DNA from 4 places in the Streptomyces sp. NPDC004435 genome. Region 4 is predicted to be linked to each of the others. Evidence: riboswitches for the same ligand, from Rfam matches in the RefSeq annotation. Region 4 holds a riboswitch; each other region holds the start of a gene.
What was found. A riboswitch is a leader RNA that binds a small molecule or an ion and turns the genes downstream of it on or off. The one in region 4 is predicted to bind cyclic di-AMP.
Positions count from the first base shown of each region.

Region 1 (3,837 bases), on a different contig from region 4:
GCGGTGGCCGCCGCCCTGAACCGGGCCGGGCTCGGGACGCTCCTCTTCGACCTGCTCACCGAGGCCGAGGCGGCCGACAGGGCGCGGGTCTTCGACACCCCGCTCCTCGCCGGGCGACTGGCCCAGGCCTCCGCCTGGGCGGCCGGGTGGCCGGAGACGGAGGCACTGCCGCGGGGCTACTTCGGTGCGAGCACGGGCGCGGCGGCGGCCCTGTGGGCGGCGGCCGCGCCGGAGGACGAGGTGGCCGCCGTGGTGTCCCGGGGCGGTCGGCCCGACCTCGCGGAGGAGCGCCTGGCCGCCGTCCGGGCGCCGACCCTGCTGATCGTCGGCGGGGCCGACGAACCGGTCCTGGACCTCAACCGGCGGGCCGAGGCGCTGCTGCGCTGCGAGAGCCGCGTCGAGGTCGTGCTGGGCGCAGGCCACCTCTTCGAGGAGCCCGGGGCCCTGGAGGAGGTGGCGGCGCTGGCGACCGCCTGGTTCACCGGCCGCTTCAGGACGGTGGGCGGCGGGGTGGATCGGTGACGGCGGGGTGGATCAATAGCGGCGGGATGGATCAGTAGGGGCCGTTGACGTTGTCGATGGAGCCGTAGCGGTCGGCCGCGTAGTTGCAGGCGGCGGTGATGTTGGCGACGGGGTCGTACGGGTCGAGCGAGGTGCCCGGCACGTGGTAGGCCGCGAAGGTCGGGTCGATGACCTGGAGCAGGCCCTTGGAGGGGGTGCCCTTGGCGGCGTTCGAGTCCCAGAGGTTGACGGCACGGGGGTTGCCGGAGGACTCGCGCATGACGTTGCGGAGGATGCCGTCGTACGAGCCGGGGATGCCGTAGCCGGCCATGACGTCCAGCGACTCGCGGATCCAGCCGTCGAGGTTGTCGGCGTACCGGGTGGCGGCGGCGGGCGCGGCCTTGGCGGCGGCCGGCTGGGCCTTGGTCTGAACGGCCGGGGCCGCCGCGCGGGCGGAGGAACGGCTCGCCCGTTCGGCCGAACCGGCGGAGGCGGGCTTGGCGTCGGACTTCGAGGCGGTCTTGGCGGCGCTCTCGCGGACCGGCTTCTCGGCCGCGGGGGCGGCCTTCGCGGAATCCCGACGAATCGTCAGTTCGAGGCCCGGGTGAATGAGTGACGGATTGTCACCCACCGCAGTCTTGTTCGCCTGGTAAAGCGACTTCCAGCCGCCCTGAATTCCCTTTCGGTGGGCGATCAGGGAAAGCGAGTCGCCCTTCACGACGGTGTACGCGCGGGTGGCGGCGGGCGCGGCGGGAGCCTGCGCGGCCGCGGCGGCCCGCACGGCCGGGGCGGCGACGGAGGCGGCCGGGGCGGCCGCCTGCGCGGCGGGCTCGGCGCCGGCCGTGGCGGGCACGACCAGGGGCAGGGCCAGAGCGACTCCGCCGGTGCCCGCGAAGGCGAGACCTCGGGAGACGGGACGGCGTCGGGGGCGGCGGTGCTTGCCGTGAGCGGCCATGACGGTTTCCTCTCCGGCGCCTGCGAGGTGAGCTGTCGGGTTCGGACGGGAGGTGTCCGGCCGCGCGCACGCGGCTTCACCCCGAGCCGCTCCGGCTGGCCGGACCGGCGGTGTGGTGGGTCCCCCGCTCCTGCCGTCGGGTGAAATGGGAGGTCTTTCGGGCGGTGGCAGGATTCGGCGATCCGCTCGAATGGAGGTGACCGTAGGCGAGAAATACGGTGGGGAACAAGACGGGAATGCGAGGGAAAAGGAAGGGTAAAGATCGACGAGGCGGAATTCAAGATCGACCGTGCGGGAGGGCGGTCCGGAATCCCTTGCCCCGTGCGGCTCGTGAGGGGTGCGGACCCGCTTGCGGCACCCGGAAAGTGAGTCGCGTCACTGGGTGTGCAATGCCCGAATAGGGCGCCTTATTCCGTTCATGGAATAGTGCGGCGTAATGCACCCGAGAGGGAGTGGTGGGCGACACGCGAGACTTCGCGCATAAGTCGCAAATCAGACATTCGGCATCAATGATGGAGGAATGTCGCTTCCTGTCTCATCGCGTACCGCCCCGCCCCGCACGGCGCCCACCTCCGCGCAGCCGCTCGGCTCCGACGCCCTCGACCCCGACGCCCTCGATCGCGAGGCGGCCCGGCTCTACGAGAGCGCCGCCTGGGAGCGCCTGCTCGCGCCGCTCCCCGCCCGGCCGGCTCCAGACCCGGAGGCATGGCGGCGGCTCCTCTCGGTCCCCGTCGACCGCCTCGTCGCCGACGCGCTCGGCGCGCTGCCGCCGGCCCCGCCCGCCGAGCGGCCGCTGCCCGGCCGGATCGGGGCCGCACTCCCGGACCGGCTGCACGCCTGGCGGCGGATCGGCCGCCGTGACGTGCGCCCGTCCGTCCACCTGGCGTACGCGCGCCGGGTGCTGACGGAGTGGGGCTGGCAGAACACCCCGTACAAGCTGCGCGACGCACGCGGCGCCCGGTGCCTCTGCGGCGCCATGCTCGCCGCCCACCGGCTGGGTCACGGCAGCGCGTCCACCATGAACGAGGCCGGCGCCTGGATCATGACCGAACTGCGGTCCCAGGGGTGGCACGGACTCATCGGCCCCTGGAACCGCGCGCCGGGCCGCAGCGCGGAGGACGCGCTCGCGCTCGTCGACGCCACGATCCGGCGCGCGGCCCTGGCCGGACGGTGAGCGTGCGAGAGACCGTCAGCCGGTCACGCTGGGCGCGCCGGTCTCGATGTGGCCGGTGTGTCGGTGTACCGGAGTGCCGGTGTGCCGGCGGGACCAGGTGCCGTCGACGTCCGCCAGGACCGTGAAGTCGTACCAGCCGTCCGCGTACGCCACCGCGTCGAACCAGTCCTCGCGCGAGGATCCGGCGGTGACGGTGCAGGTCCACGGGCGTCCGTGTGGTAGGCGTTGGAGCGGATGGTGAAGGTGACCGGGCCGCCGGAGGTGTTGGTCAGCCTGAACCGGACGGCGGTCTTCCCGGAACCCGGCTCGACCGCGAAGCGGGCCGCCACCTCGATCGCCCGGCCGGCCTTGGAGGCGTCGCCGATGAAGCGGCGCAGGAAGCGGTTGGGGCCCGTCATCGAGATGTCGTACTTCCCCGAGCCCGAGCCCGAGCCGAGGCCGATGTTGCGGGATTCGGTGCTTGCTAGGTGCTGGTGGCCCCGACCTGCACAGTCTTGAGGATCATGGCTGGATCGCGCGAAAGCTCGGGAACGCAACGGGAGCGCCGCACTACGCTCCGCGCGCGGCGCGTGTAGTTGGCCATGCCCAGTTCTTACCTTTCAGGGTGGATTGAGTCTGACCTGGCAGGTCTCACCAGACCCGTGATGGTCGTTCCATGGACAGGACGCGTGCGCATTCCGATGAGGCCTTGCTGGAGGTGGCGGGCGTCGATGTGGCCTGGGTGGAGGGCGGGGCAGAGGTCCGGCGACCGTTGAGGGATGCGGTGAGGATCGGGTGCGACGACGTGCCGCCGGTGCGTGACTTTCCGTCGTACCGAGGCAGCGCCACCTCCCGGGGTTGTACTGGTCGGCGACGACGGGCCGTCATGTCGGGTGGACCGCGTCGACGAGCGTTCCGCGGTGGCGTTCTCGGTGACGCGGCAGGTGTGTGAGGCGGTGGGTTGGGCCTGTCGCCTGGTCGGGGAGCTTGACCCGGTCCGGGTGGTGGATCTGCTGTGGATGGCCGGCCACCGGCATCCGCGGTACGCGGCGGCCGGGTTGGTGGCCGCGGTGAGGGCGGCGCGCGCGGTTCCGGCACCGTTGATGGCCCAGGCCGCGATGGTCGGGGATCCGATCAAGGCGCTGCCGGTGGTGTTTCCACCTGCTGTGGTCTGGGACTTTGAGAGCGGACCTCTCCCGTCCGCTGGGGGACCTCAAGTTGGTCGAGC
Region 1 covers NZ_JBIAMB010000003.1:232,211-236,047, reverse strand. The annotation lists gene ACFYT9_RS06635 (phosphoribosyltransferase family protein) at 1-522, shown strand, start outside; gene ACFYT9_RS06630 (transglycosylase SLT domain-containing protein) at 554-1,456, opposite strand; cyclic di-AMP (ydaO/yuaA leader) riboswitch at 1,461-1,646, opposite strand; gene ACFYT9_RS06625 (hypothetical protein) at 1,977-2,630, shown strand; gene ACFYT9_RS06620 (phospholipase domain-containing protein) at 2,646-3,083, opposite strand.
Region 1: it holds a riboswitch for cyclic di-AMP, as region 4 does, so the genes downstream of both, ACFYT9_RS06630 (transglycosylase SLT domain-containing protein) here and ACFYT9_RS24295 (peptidoglycan DD-metalloendopeptidase family protein) in region 4, are expected to answer to the same signal.

Region 2 (3,837 bases), on a different contig from region 4:
CCTTCGCGCCAGCGTTCGGCCGGAACCCGGCCGTCCCTGCCGTCCCTGCCGTCACGCGAAAGGCCCCGACATGCTTTCCGGAAACGGACGACACCGTCGACCCCGTCAGGCTCCCGCGATCGTCGTCACCGCGGGAGTGACCGGATCCGCCATGGCGCTGCCGCTGCTCGCCGCCGGATCCGCCTCCGCCGCCGACGCGGCCACCTGGGACCGGGTCGCCGCCTGCGAGTCCGCCGGCCAGTGGAGCGCCAACTTCGGCAACGGCCAGTACGGCGGCCTCCAGATGACGCAGGAGGCGTGGGAGCGGCACGGCGGACTCGCCTACGCCCCCAGCCCCGACCTCGCCAGCCGCGCGCAGCAGATCACCGTGGCCGACAAGGCGCTCTCCTCCGGCAGCACCGACTGGGCCACCTGCGCCCCCATCGCCGGGCTCACCGACGACGGCAGGGCGACCGGCGTGCAGCCGGGCCCGGCCGTCCAGCAGGAGAACGAGGGCGGCCTGGCCCCCGAGTCGAACTGGACCGGCGGCACGGACACCGCCGCGAGCGCCGACGCGGGCGAGAAGGCGGAGAAGCCCGCCGCACCCGCCGCGAAGACCACGGCGCCCGCCGAGCGGGCCGAGGAGGCGGAGCAGGCCGCCGGCGAGGCGGAGACCGCCCCGGCCACGCCCACGAAGCCCGCGGCCCCGAAGACGCCCGCCGCGCCCACCACGCCGGCCTCCGAGGGAACCGCCACGCCGCCGTCGACGACCGCCCCGGACGCCTCCACGGGCACGCCGGACGCCTCCACGGGCGCCCCCGGCACCACCGCGCCCGGCACGCCGGTCACGCCTCCGGACGGCTCGGAGGCCCCCGAGACCCCCGTCGCGCCCGAGGGGTCCACCACCCCGGAGACCCCCGGTACGGACGGGGCTGACGAGTCGTCGGCCACGCCCGGGACGGGCAAGCACCGGGGCGAGGCCGCCCCGGAGGAAACCGACAAGACGGACACTGAGCAGGAATCCGGGCGACATGCCGCAGCTGCGGACAAGGTCACCTCAATCCCCGTCAACTCGGACGCAAGCGACGCCTACACCGTGCGGCCGGGTGACAGCCTGTCGGAGATTGCGCAGGAGAACGATCTCGCCGGCGGCTGGGACGCCCTCTATGACGCCAACCGCCATACGGTCGGCACCGATCCGGATCTCATCCTCCCTGGTCAGAGCCTTGAGCTGGTGACTCCTTCCGCAGAGAAGTGAGGTCGTTTCAGGGCTGTATGTCCGATTTTGGGAAAGTGAGACATGGGTCTCTTCGCCCCAACTGGCGTGTCACGTCCGCAAACTTTGCTTCCGTCAGCTCTCACCTGGGCAAACGAGGTCTGACGGAGTGCAAGTAAGGGCGTTTTGTCCGTCGTAAGGCCCTTTGAACTTCGAGCAGGTGTATGTCTACGGTCATCACCGCTCGCCACCGCGGGCCCCGTCGACCGAAACGCCGAGTCCTGCCGTCGGCCGCCGGGAATTGTCGTCGCGAAAGCGCCGCAGGCAGGAGTGGGGGACCCAAGGTTCGTGCCGGTCCCGGCCGTCGACCACGACGGCCGGACGACCGGCTAGGGGTGAAGCCGCGCGCTAGGACGCGTGGCCGGGCGAACTCTTCAAGCCCGAACCCGACAGCTCACCTCACAGGCGTCGGTGAAGAGGAAACTCCATGCTGTTCTCCGGCACGGGCAAGCGCCGTCGTCCCTCCAAGGCCACTCGCGTCGTCGCCCTCGTCGGCGTCACCGGTGCGGCCGTCGCCGCCCCGCTGATGGCCGCCGGCACCGCCTCGGCCGCCACCGCCTCCGAGTGGGACCGCGTCGCCCAGTGCGAGTCCGGTGGCAACTGGTCCATCAACACCGGCAACGGCTACTACGGCGGCCTCCAGTTCTCGGCCTCCACCTGGGCCGCGTACGGCGGCACCGCCTACGCCCCCACCGCCAACCAGGCCAGCAAGTCGCAGCAGATCGCCGTCGCTGAGAAGGTCCTCGCGGGCCAGGGCAAGGGCGCGTGGCCGAGCTGCGGCGTGGGCCTCTCCTCCGCCTCCTACGACGGCGGCTCCGCCGAGGCTGCCCCGCAGCAGAGCACCCAGCAGCAGAGCGCCCCGCAGCAGAGCACCCAGCAGAGCGCCCCCAAGCGCTCCGCCGAGCAGCCGACCACCCGCAGCGAGCAGCGCCAGGCCCCGAAGGCCCAGCCCGCGCCGCAGGCCGCCGCCAAGAAGACCGTCACCACCCCGACCGGCAAGAAGGTCAAGAAGGGCGACGGCGAGTACAAGGTCGTGGCCGGCGACACCCTCAGCAAGATCGCCGACGCCCGTGGCGTCGAGGGCGGCTGGGCGAAGCTCTTCGAGCTCAACAAGGACGTCGTCGAGGACGCCGACCTGATCTACCCGGGCCAGCAGCTCCACCTGAAGTGAGGCCCCCGGCACCGGTGAGTCCGGCGGCTTTCCGGTGCCCGACGACCCTCCCGCGGTGACCACCCCGGTCCCGAGCCCCTTCCCCCGTGGCTCGGGACCGGGGTTCTGCCGTTACTGTCCAGTAGATCCCGGGTCTTTCGTCCCCCCATGCATGCTCTTGGGCCCTTTTTCGTCCCAGGGGACGGGCGGTCGGCGGGCGGGAGCGCCGGAGCCGGTTAGGCTCTTGTCGCAAGGCGAACGAGACCTTGCGACCCATGCGTCACACCTAGCGTCACATCCCAGAAGGAGATGCTCGTGCCGTCCATCGACGTCGTCGTAGCCCGGGAAATCCTGGACTCCCGAGGCAACCCCACGGTCGAGGTCGAGGTCGGCCTCGACGACGGCAGCACCGGTCGTGCTGCCGTGCCGTCCGGTGCCTCCACCGGTGCGTTCGAGGCCCTGGAGCTCCGCGACGGTGACCAGAACCGCTACCTCGGCAAGGGTGTCGAGAAGGCCGTCCTCGCCGTCATCGAGCAGATCGGCCCGGAGCTCGTCGGCTACGACGCCACCGAGCAGCGCCTGATCGACCAGGCCATGTTCGACCTGGACGCCACCCCGGACAAGTCCTCGCTCGGCGCCAACGCCATCCTCGGCGTCTCCCTCGCCGTCGCGCACGCCGCCTCCGAGGCCAGCGACCTCCCCCTCTTCCGCTACCTCGGCGGCCCGAACGCGCACCTGCTGCCCGTTCCGATGATGAACATCCTCAACGGTGGGTCGCACGCCGACTCCAACGTCGACATCCAGGAGTTCATGATCGCCCCGATCGGCGCGGAGTCCTTCTCCGAGGCCCTGCGCTGGGGCACCGAGGTCTACCACACCCTCAAGTCCGTCCTGAAGACCAAGGGCCTCTCCACCGGCCTCGGCGACGAGGGCGGCTTCGCCCCGAACCTCGGCTCCAACCGTGAGGCGCTCGACCTCATCCTGGAGGCCATCAAGCAGGCCGGCTACGTGCCCGGCAAGGACGTCGCCCTCGCCCTGGACGTCGCCGCCTCCGAGTTCTACAAGGACGGCAAGTACCTCTTCGAGGGCAAGGAGCGCTCCGCCGCCGAGATGACGGAGTACTACGAGGAGCTCGTCTCCGCGTACCCGCTCGTCTCCATCGAGGACCCGCTCTTCGAGGACGACTGGGCCGGCTGGAACGTCATCACCGAGCGCCTCGGCGACAAGGTCCAGCTCGTCGGCGACGACCTCTTCGTCACCAACCCCGAGCGCCTCGCCCGCGGCATCGAGGAGAAGTCCGCCAACGCCCTCCTGGTGAAGGTCAACCAGATCGGCTCGCTGACCGAGACCCTCGACGCCGTCGAGCTCGCCCAGCGCAGCGGCTTCAAGTGCATGATGTCCCACCGCTCCGGCGAGACCGAGGACGTCACCA
Region 2 covers NZ_JBIAMB010000031.1:11,120-14,956, forward strand. The annotation lists gene ACFYT9_RS36870 (transglycosylase family protein) at 137-1,237, shown strand; cyclic di-AMP (ydaO/yuaA leader) riboswitch at 1,502-1,678, shown strand; gene ACFYT9_RS36875 (transglycosylase family protein) at 1,683-2,426, shown strand; gene eno (phosphopyruvate hydratase) at 2,715-3,837, shown strand, end outside.
Region 2: it holds a riboswitch for cyclic di-AMP, as region 4 does, so the genes downstream of both, ACFYT9_RS36875 (transglycosylase family protein) here and ACFYT9_RS24295 (peptidoglycan DD-metalloendopeptidase family protein) in region 4, are expected to answer to the same signal.

Region 3 (3,837 bases), on a different contig from region 4:
GATTTCCACCCGCAGCCGCAGGCCGGCGCGGCCAGGCCGTGGGCCTTCCCCGCCCCCGAGCGCGGCGCGCTCGACAACGGTCTCACCGTGCTCCGCTGCCACCGCCCCGGCCAGCAGGTCGTCGCCGTCGAGATCTTCGTCGACGCCCCGCTGGACGCCGAGCCGGAGGGTCTGGACGGCGTCGCCACCATCATGGCCCGCGCCCTCTCCGAGGGGACCACCGAGCGCGGCGCCGAGGAGTTCGCGGCCGAACTGGAGCGCTGCGGCGCCACCCTGGACGCGCACGCGGACCACCCCGGCGTCCGGGTCTCCCTGGAAGTCCCGGTCTCCCGGCTCCCGAAGGCCCTCGGGCTCGTCTCCGAGGCGCTGACCTCCCCGGCCTTCGACCCCGACGAGGTCAAGCGCCTGGTGGCCAACCGGCTCGACGAGATCCCGCACGAGGCGGCCAACCCGAGCCGCCGCGCGGCCAAGCAGCTCTACAAGGAGCTCTTCCCGGCCACCGCGCGGATGTCCCGGCCGCGCCAGGGCACCAAGGAGACGGTGGAGGCCATCGACGCCGCCGCCGTCCGCGCCTTCTACGACGGGCACGTGCGGCCCGCCGCCGCCACCGCGGTCGTCGTCGGCGACCTGACCGGCGTGGACCTGGACAAGGTCCTCGCAGAGACCCTCGGCGGCTGGACCGGCAAGCCGGCCGCGCCGCGCCCGATGCCGCCGATCACCGCCGACGACACCGGACGGGTCGTCATCGTCGACCGCCCCGGTGCGGTCCAGACGCAGCTGCTCATCGGCCGGATCGGCCCGGACCGCCACGACGCCGTCTGGGCCGCGCAGGTCCTCGGTGTCTACTGCCTGGGCGGCACCCTGACCTCCCGTCTGGACGCGGTGCTGCGCGAGGAGAAGGGATACACGTACGGCGTGCGCGCCTTCGGGCAGGTGCTCCGCTCGGACGGCGAGGGCCACGGTGCCTCGCTGCTGGCCATCAGCGGCTCGATCGACACCCCCAACACCGGCCCGGCCCTCGACGACCTGTGGAAGGTGCTCCGCACGCTGGCCGAGGGCGGTCTGACCGACGCCGAGCGCGACGTCGCCGTGCAGAACCTGGTGGGCGTGGCGCCGCTCAAGTACGAGACGGCCGCCTCGGTCGCGGCGACCCTCTCCGACCAGGTCGAGCAGCACCTGCCGGACGACTACCAGGCCCGGTTGTACGCGCGGCTCGCCGAGACGGGCACGGTCGAGGCCACTGCCGCCGCCGGCAGCGCCTTCCCTGTGGACCGCCTGGTGACGGTCCTGGTGGGCGACGCCTCCGAGATCGAGGAGCCCGTGCGGGCCCTCGGCATCGGTGAGGTGTCCGTGGTGAGCTGACGCCTCGTCGGCCCGGCGGAGGTCTCCGATGTGATGAAGCGTCGGAGACCTCCGCTTTGTCCGTTATGGCGCCAAGGGTGATCGTTTGCCCTGTGGCGTGTCTTACAAATCAGCGAGACCGTTTGGTGATTGACATCCCTCCGGCCTAGCGTCGTCCCGGCTGTCCGACCGACGCACGCGCCGCACCCGCGGCACCGGGCAGCCATCGCCGAGTCCCCGTCAGGCGCGAGCCTGGGGAGCCGGGGACCCACACAGTCCCTGGGGTGAATCGGACGCCTTCGCCGCGCGGAGGGGCCCGTAGGAGACCTTCCTGCTCCGAACCCGTCAGCTAACCCGGTAGGCGAGAAGGAAGGAAAGGAACCGTCTTGGCGTTCACCCGTGCCACCGGGAAACATCGTGGTGCGAGCCGACTGGCTCGCCGCAGCGCCGGCATCGCCGGCGTGGCCGCCCTCGCCACCACCGGTGTCGTCGGCACCCTCGCCTCTCCGGCGCTCGCCGCCGACACGGACGACCGTTCCCCCGAGGACACCGGCCTCACCCGGGTGATCGCCGACGAGTCCATCGCCGACCAGCTCAGCGCCCAGGCCGCCGCCCAGGAGCTGGAGGTCGCCGAGGCCGATGCCCGCGCCAAGGCGCGCGCCGAGGCGAAGCGCCAGGCCGAGGCCCGCGCCCAGGAGATCCGCGAGGCCAAGGAGCGCGCCGCCCGTGAGGCCGAGCGCCGTCGGCTCGCCTCCTTCAACCTCCCGGTCGCCGGCTCGTACGTCTCCACCGGTTACAAGACCGGCGGCTCCCTCTGGTCCTCCGGCAGCCACTCCGGCGTCGACTTCCACGCCGCCTACGGCAGCTCGGTCGTCTCCGTCGGCTCCGGCACCGTCGTCGAGGCCGGCTGGGGCGGCGCGTACGGCAACAACATCGTGATCCGGATGAACGACGGCACCTACACCCAGTACGGCCACCTGTCGTCCATCGGTGTCTACGTCGGCCAGTCCGTCGAGCCCGGCCAGCAGATAGGCATCTCGGGCTCGACCGGCAACTCGACCGGCCCGCACCTCCACTTCGAGGCCCGTGCCACCGCCGAGTACGGCTCCGACCTCAACCCCGTCGCGTACCTCCGCGCCCGCGGCGTCAGCCTCTGACCCGTCACCCCGCGTCGAAACGGCCCCGGCTCACACGAGCCGGGGCCTTTTCGTGTCTCCTCGCCCGATACGGGCGCTGCCGCGGAGCGGGCGAATTCCGAGGGGGCATCGGAATTTCCGGCGCACTGCAATAGAGTCGCGTGAGAAGCGCCGCTCGAATTCGGTGCGCGCGGAGCGAAAGCGGAGGTCGGACATGCGGGTTCCCGCGCAATCGGTATGCACGGCGATCCGGGACGACATCGTCTCGGGGGTCTTCGGGCGCGGCAGCCGGCTCACCGAGGAGCAGCTGGCCCGCCGCTACGGAGTCTCCCGCGTCCCGGTCCGCGAGGCGCTGCGCACCCTGGAGTCCGAGGGCTTCGTGGTCAGCCGGCGCCATGCGGGCGCCCAGGTCGCCGAGCCCACCGAGCAGGAGGCCGCCGACCTCCTCGACGTACGGGCGCTGCTCGAACCGCTCGGCGCCGCCCGGGCCGCCCAGCGGCGCACCGACGCCCACCTCAAGGTGCTGCGCGGCCTGGTCAGGCTGGGGCAGGAGAGGGCCCGCCGGGGGCAGGGCGAGGACCTGCGGGCGCTTGGCGCCTGGTTCCACGAGACGCTCGCGCAGGCGTCGGGGAGCCCCGCGCTCTCCGCCCTCCTCACCCAGCTGCGCCACAAGATCGCCTGGATGTACGTGGTGGACCAGCCGGACCGGCCGGTGGAGGCGTGGGCCGAGCACGGGGCGATCGTCGACGCCGTCGCGCGCGGGGACGCCGAACGGGCCCGCGCGCTGACCGCCCTGCACGCCGAGCACACGCTCCCGCTGCACCGGCTGAAAAGGCCCGAGCGGGGCCACGTGAGGGTTTCGCAACATGCCGTCAACACGGCGAGCGTCCGGAATTAACACGGGCGCCGTATACAAAGAATAGCAATCCCGGAGTGCATTTCGTGCTGCCCGGAAACCGAATTGCCGAGACCCGGGATGCCGGGATTCATCCTTCCCGTAAATGCCGAACGGCCGTGTCGCCCGGGAATTCCGGGGACACGGCCGTCCGGGAGGAGAAGGAATCGACCCGCTGGGTCAGACCGTCTCGGGAAGCTCCTCGAGACCCTCGGCGACGAGCTTGGCGAGGCGCTCCAGCGCGGCCTCGGCGCCCTCGGCGTCCGAAGCGAGCACGATCTCCTCGCCGCCCTGCGCGCCCAGGCCGAGCACCGCGAGCATGGAGGCGGCGTTCACCGGGTTGCCGTCGGCCTTGGCGATGGTCACCGGGACACCGGAGGCCGTGGCGGCACGGACGAAGATGGAGGCGGGGCGGGCGTGCAGGCCCTCGGCCCAGCCGACGTTGACGCGGCGCTCAGCCATGGT
Region 3 covers NZ_JBIAMB010000006.1:122,461-126,297, forward strand. The annotation lists gene ACFYT9_RS12705 (M16 family metallopeptidase) at 1-1,362, shown strand, start outside; cyclic di-AMP (ydaO/yuaA leader) riboswitch at 1,559-1,719, shown strand; gene ACFYT9_RS12710 (M23 family metallopeptidase) at 1,728-2,498, shown strand; gene ACFYT9_RS12715 (GntR family transcriptional regulator) at 2,692-3,375, shown strand; gene ACFYT9_RS12720 (HPr family phosphocarrier protein) at 3,553-3,834, opposite strand.
Region 3: it holds a riboswitch for cyclic di-AMP, as region 4 does, so the genes downstream of both, ACFYT9_RS12710 (M23 family metallopeptidase) here and ACFYT9_RS24295 (peptidoglycan DD-metalloendopeptidase family protein) in region 4, are expected to answer to the same signal.

Region 4 (3,837 bases):
ACATCCTGCCCGACGTCGCCCCGCAGCTGCGGGGTCTGCGCCGGCGCCGGGGGCTCACCCTGGAGGCGGCCGCCCAGCGGGCCGGGCTCTCCCCGGCGCACCTCTCGCGCCTGGAGACCGGGAACCGGCAGCCCTCGCTGCCGATGCTGCTGGCCCTCGCCCGTATCTACGGTACGACGGTCGCCGAGCTCCTCGGGGAGACCCCGCCCGAGCGCGACCCGGTGATCCGGGCCGGCCGCTCCGAGCCGGTCGAGGCCGACGGCTGGATCTACCGGCAGGCCGGTGGCGCCGGCCGGGCCATGCAGTGCCTGCGCGTCCACGTGCCCTACGCCACCCGGGCCGACATCGTGCGGGTCCACCCCGGTGAGGAGTGGCTGCACGTCCTCGAAGGGCAGGTGCGGCTCGCGCTCGGCGAGACCGTGCACCTGCTCGATCCGGGGGACAGCGCGCACTTCGACTCGCTCACCCCGCACCGGATCGGCGCGGCCGGCCGCGCCGGCGCGGAGGTCCTGTTCGTCCACACGCTCCTCCAGAGCCCCGCCGCCGAGCTGTGCCTGGGCGGCGGCGCCCCGCACCCCCGCTGAGCCCCGAAGGGTTGACCGACATGTCCGACAAGTCAGCGAATTCCGCCCCGGTCACCGGCGAAGAGCGCGGTGAGGGCAAGTTCCCCAAGGGGCTTGTGCTCCGCCTCTTCGCGTACCTGATCGCCGGTCACCTCTTCGCCGGCTTCCTCTACCTGCTCTTCATGCTCGGCGGGCAGAACCAGTAGCCGGATCCCGGGACGGCGGCTTCCTCACGCCTCCGTGAGGAACCGCTCCCGCAGCCGCTCGCGGGTCTCGGGCGCCAGCTTCAGGCCGTCCGCGAGGTAGGTGTCCACCGAGCCCCAGGTCGCGTCGATCGTCTCGAACGCGGCCCGCAGGTACTCCACCCGCGCGTCGAAGAGCGGGCTGAGCAGCTCCATCACCTCGGGCGCCATCGCGTCCCGGGCGGTGGAGCTGCGGCGCACCTTGTAGCGGCGGTGCGGGGCGTCCGACTTCACGTAGTCGGCCTCGATCGCCTCGCGCTCCACGCCCAGGGCGAGCAGGGTGATGGCGATCGAGAGCCCGGCGCGGTCCTTGCCGGCCGCGCAGTGCATCAGGGCCGGGACGGAGTCCTCGGCGAGGGAGTGCAGGACCCGGCTGTGCTCGGCGGTCCGCTCCACGATCATCCGGCGGTACGAGACCGTCATCCGCTCCGCGGCCTTGCCGTCGCCCAGCAGGCCCCGCAGCGTGTCGAGGTCGCCCTCGCGGACCATCCGCCAGAACTCCTTGCCGTCGGCCGGGTCGCTCAGGGGTATGTTCACGTTCCGTACGCCCGGGAGCTCGACGTCCGGCCCCTCCACCTTCGCGTCGGCCTCGTTGCGGAAGTCGAAGATCGTGTGCAGGCCGAGGCCGTCGAGGAAGGCCGCGTCGGACTCGGTGGCGTCGGCCAGGTGGCCGCTGCGGAAGAGGGCGCCGGGGCGGACGGCGCGCCCGTCCGTCGTCGGCAGGCCGCCCACGTCCCGGAAGTTGCGGACCTCCGCGAGCTCGGGCTCGCCGGGTTCGAGGGGCTGGACCTGCGGCAACTGCTGCGTCACGGATGCTCCTGGGGGTGAGGTGTTCACGGGACCGGACGAGATCGGTTCCCCCCGCAATCATCCAGGGGCGCGGGTCGCGGCGCACCCCCCTGGTCGGTAATGGGCGATCTGTCCGTATTGAAATGCCTTGGGGTAACGCGCCCTGGTTGAGGGGGAGATGGAATTCCGCGCGTGAGCAGCGTCATAAAGGTGACGGATCGTGGCCGACGGCCCGCGCCAATCACCCGCCCTGAAAAGGGAATCGAGGGACCGTCATCGACGGAGGGTGACCGGAATTCCGGGCCCGAAGATCGCCCCGGAATGCCCGTCGAATACGGCGGCTTGTTCGCGCCGACCCCGCTCGTCTAGCGTCGCCGTCAATCCGGTCGGACCGCCGAATCCTGCCACCGTCCGGAATTCGACCCCATCCCATCGCGTGGCAGGAGCGGGGGACCCAAGGAAGTACGCCGGTCCCGCGACGCAGGACGGCTCGGGGTGAAGCCGCGTGACACACGCGGCCGGACATCTCCAGTCCGAACCCGACAGCTCACCTCGCAGGCGCCGGAGAGGAATTCGCCATGCCCGCGAACGGTAAGCACCGCCGCCAGAAGTCCACCTTCCTCACCCGTGGCCTCGTGGCCGCCGGCACCGGCGGCGCCGTCGTCGCCCTGCCGCTGATCGGCGCCACCGGAGCCCACGCCGCCGAGCAGGCCGCCCCGGCCGCCGTCTCCGCCGGCGTCGTGAGCGCCGCCGCCCACGTCCAGGCCGCCCCTGCGGCCAAGGCTGCCGCCCCGAAGACGTACTCCGTCGTCGCCGGCGACTACCTGTCCAAGATCGCCGCCGAGCAGAACGTGGCCGGCGGCTGGCAGAAGCTCTACTCCGACAACCGCCAGGTCGTCGGCGAGAACCCCTCGCTCATCCTCCCGGGCATGAAGCTCACCCTCGGTGCCAAGAACACCGCCAAGGCCGCCGCCCCGAAGCCCGCCGCCGCCAAGGTCGCCCCGAAGGCCGCCGAGGCCGCCCCGAAGGCCGAGCGCAAGGCCGCCCCGAAGGCCGCCGCCGGCGAGCAGACCCGCGCCTCGCGCTCCGCCGAGCGCGCCGCCGCCCCGGCCGCCGCCGAGCCGGCCGCCTCCTCCGGCTGGGTCGCCCCGGTCTCCGGCGGCGTCTCCACCCCGTACCGCGCCTCCGGCTCCATGTGGTCCTCCGGCTACCACACCGGTGCCGACTTCATCGCCTCCTCCGGCACCACCGTCCGCGCCGTCGGCGCCGGCACGGTCGTCTCCGCCGGCTGGAGCGGCGCCTACGGCAACGAGGTCGTCATCCAGCACGCCGACGGCAACTACTCGCAGTACGCCCACCTCTCCTCCCTCTCCGTCTCCTCCGGCCAGTCGGTGAGCGGCGGCCAGCAGATCGGCCTCTCCGGCTCCACCGGCAACTCCACCGGCCCGCACCTGCACTTCGAGATCCGCACCTCGCCGAGCTACGGCGCGGACATCGACCCGCTGGCCTACCTGCGCCAGCACGGCGTGTCGATCTGACCCGTCCGGCTCCACGGCCACACGAAGGCCCGGCACCTCTCGGTGCCGGGCCTTCGCCCTATTCCGGCTTGGCAAATTCTTTATCGGTGGCATATATCACCCGCCGTCAACCCCTCCTTACGGTCGCGTAGGTCACATCCGAACCGGAAGGATGTGCTGCCGTGGCAGACGATTCGAGAGAAACAGACAAGAACGCGTTCGGGTCATTCGGGTCGTACGCGGCGATCGGTGACAGCTTCACGGAGGGCGTCGGCGACCCCGGACCCGACGGCGGCTACGTCGGCTGGGCCGACCGCTTCGCGGTGCTCCTCGCCGACCAGCTGCCGGACCACGAGGACTTCCGCTACGCCAACCTGGCCGTCCGCGGACGCCTCCTCGACCAGATCGTGGCCGAGCAGGTCCCCCGGGCGAAGGAGCTCGCCCCCGACCTGGTGACCTTCTGCGCGGGCGGCAACGACATCATCCGGCCCGGCACCGACCCCGACGACGTCGCGGAGCGCTTCGAGCGGGCCGTCCGGGACCTCACCTCCGCCGTCGGCACCGTGATGGTCACCACCGGCTTCGACACCCGTGACGTGCCCGTCCTCAAGCACCTGCGCGGCAAGATCGCCACGTACACGGCCCACGTCCGCGCCATCGCCGACCGCTACGACTGCCCGGTCCTCGACCTGTGGTCGCTCCGCTCCGTCCAGGACCGGCGCGCCT
Region 4 covers NZ_JBIAMB010000013.1:210,746-214,582, forward strand. The annotation lists gene ACFYT9_RS24280 (helix-turn-helix domain-containing protein) at 1-584, shown strand, start outside; gene ACFYT9_RS24285 (DUF6126 family protein) at 605-769, shown strand; gene ACFYT9_RS24290 (tyrosine-protein phosphatase) at 794-1,615, opposite strand; cyclic di-AMP (ydaO/yuaA leader) riboswitch at 2,005-2,168, shown strand; gene ACFYT9_RS24295 (peptidoglycan DD-metalloendopeptidase family protein) at 2,173-3,132, shown strand; gene ACFYT9_RS24300 (SGNH/GDSL hydrolase family protein) at 3,294-3,837, shown strand, end outside.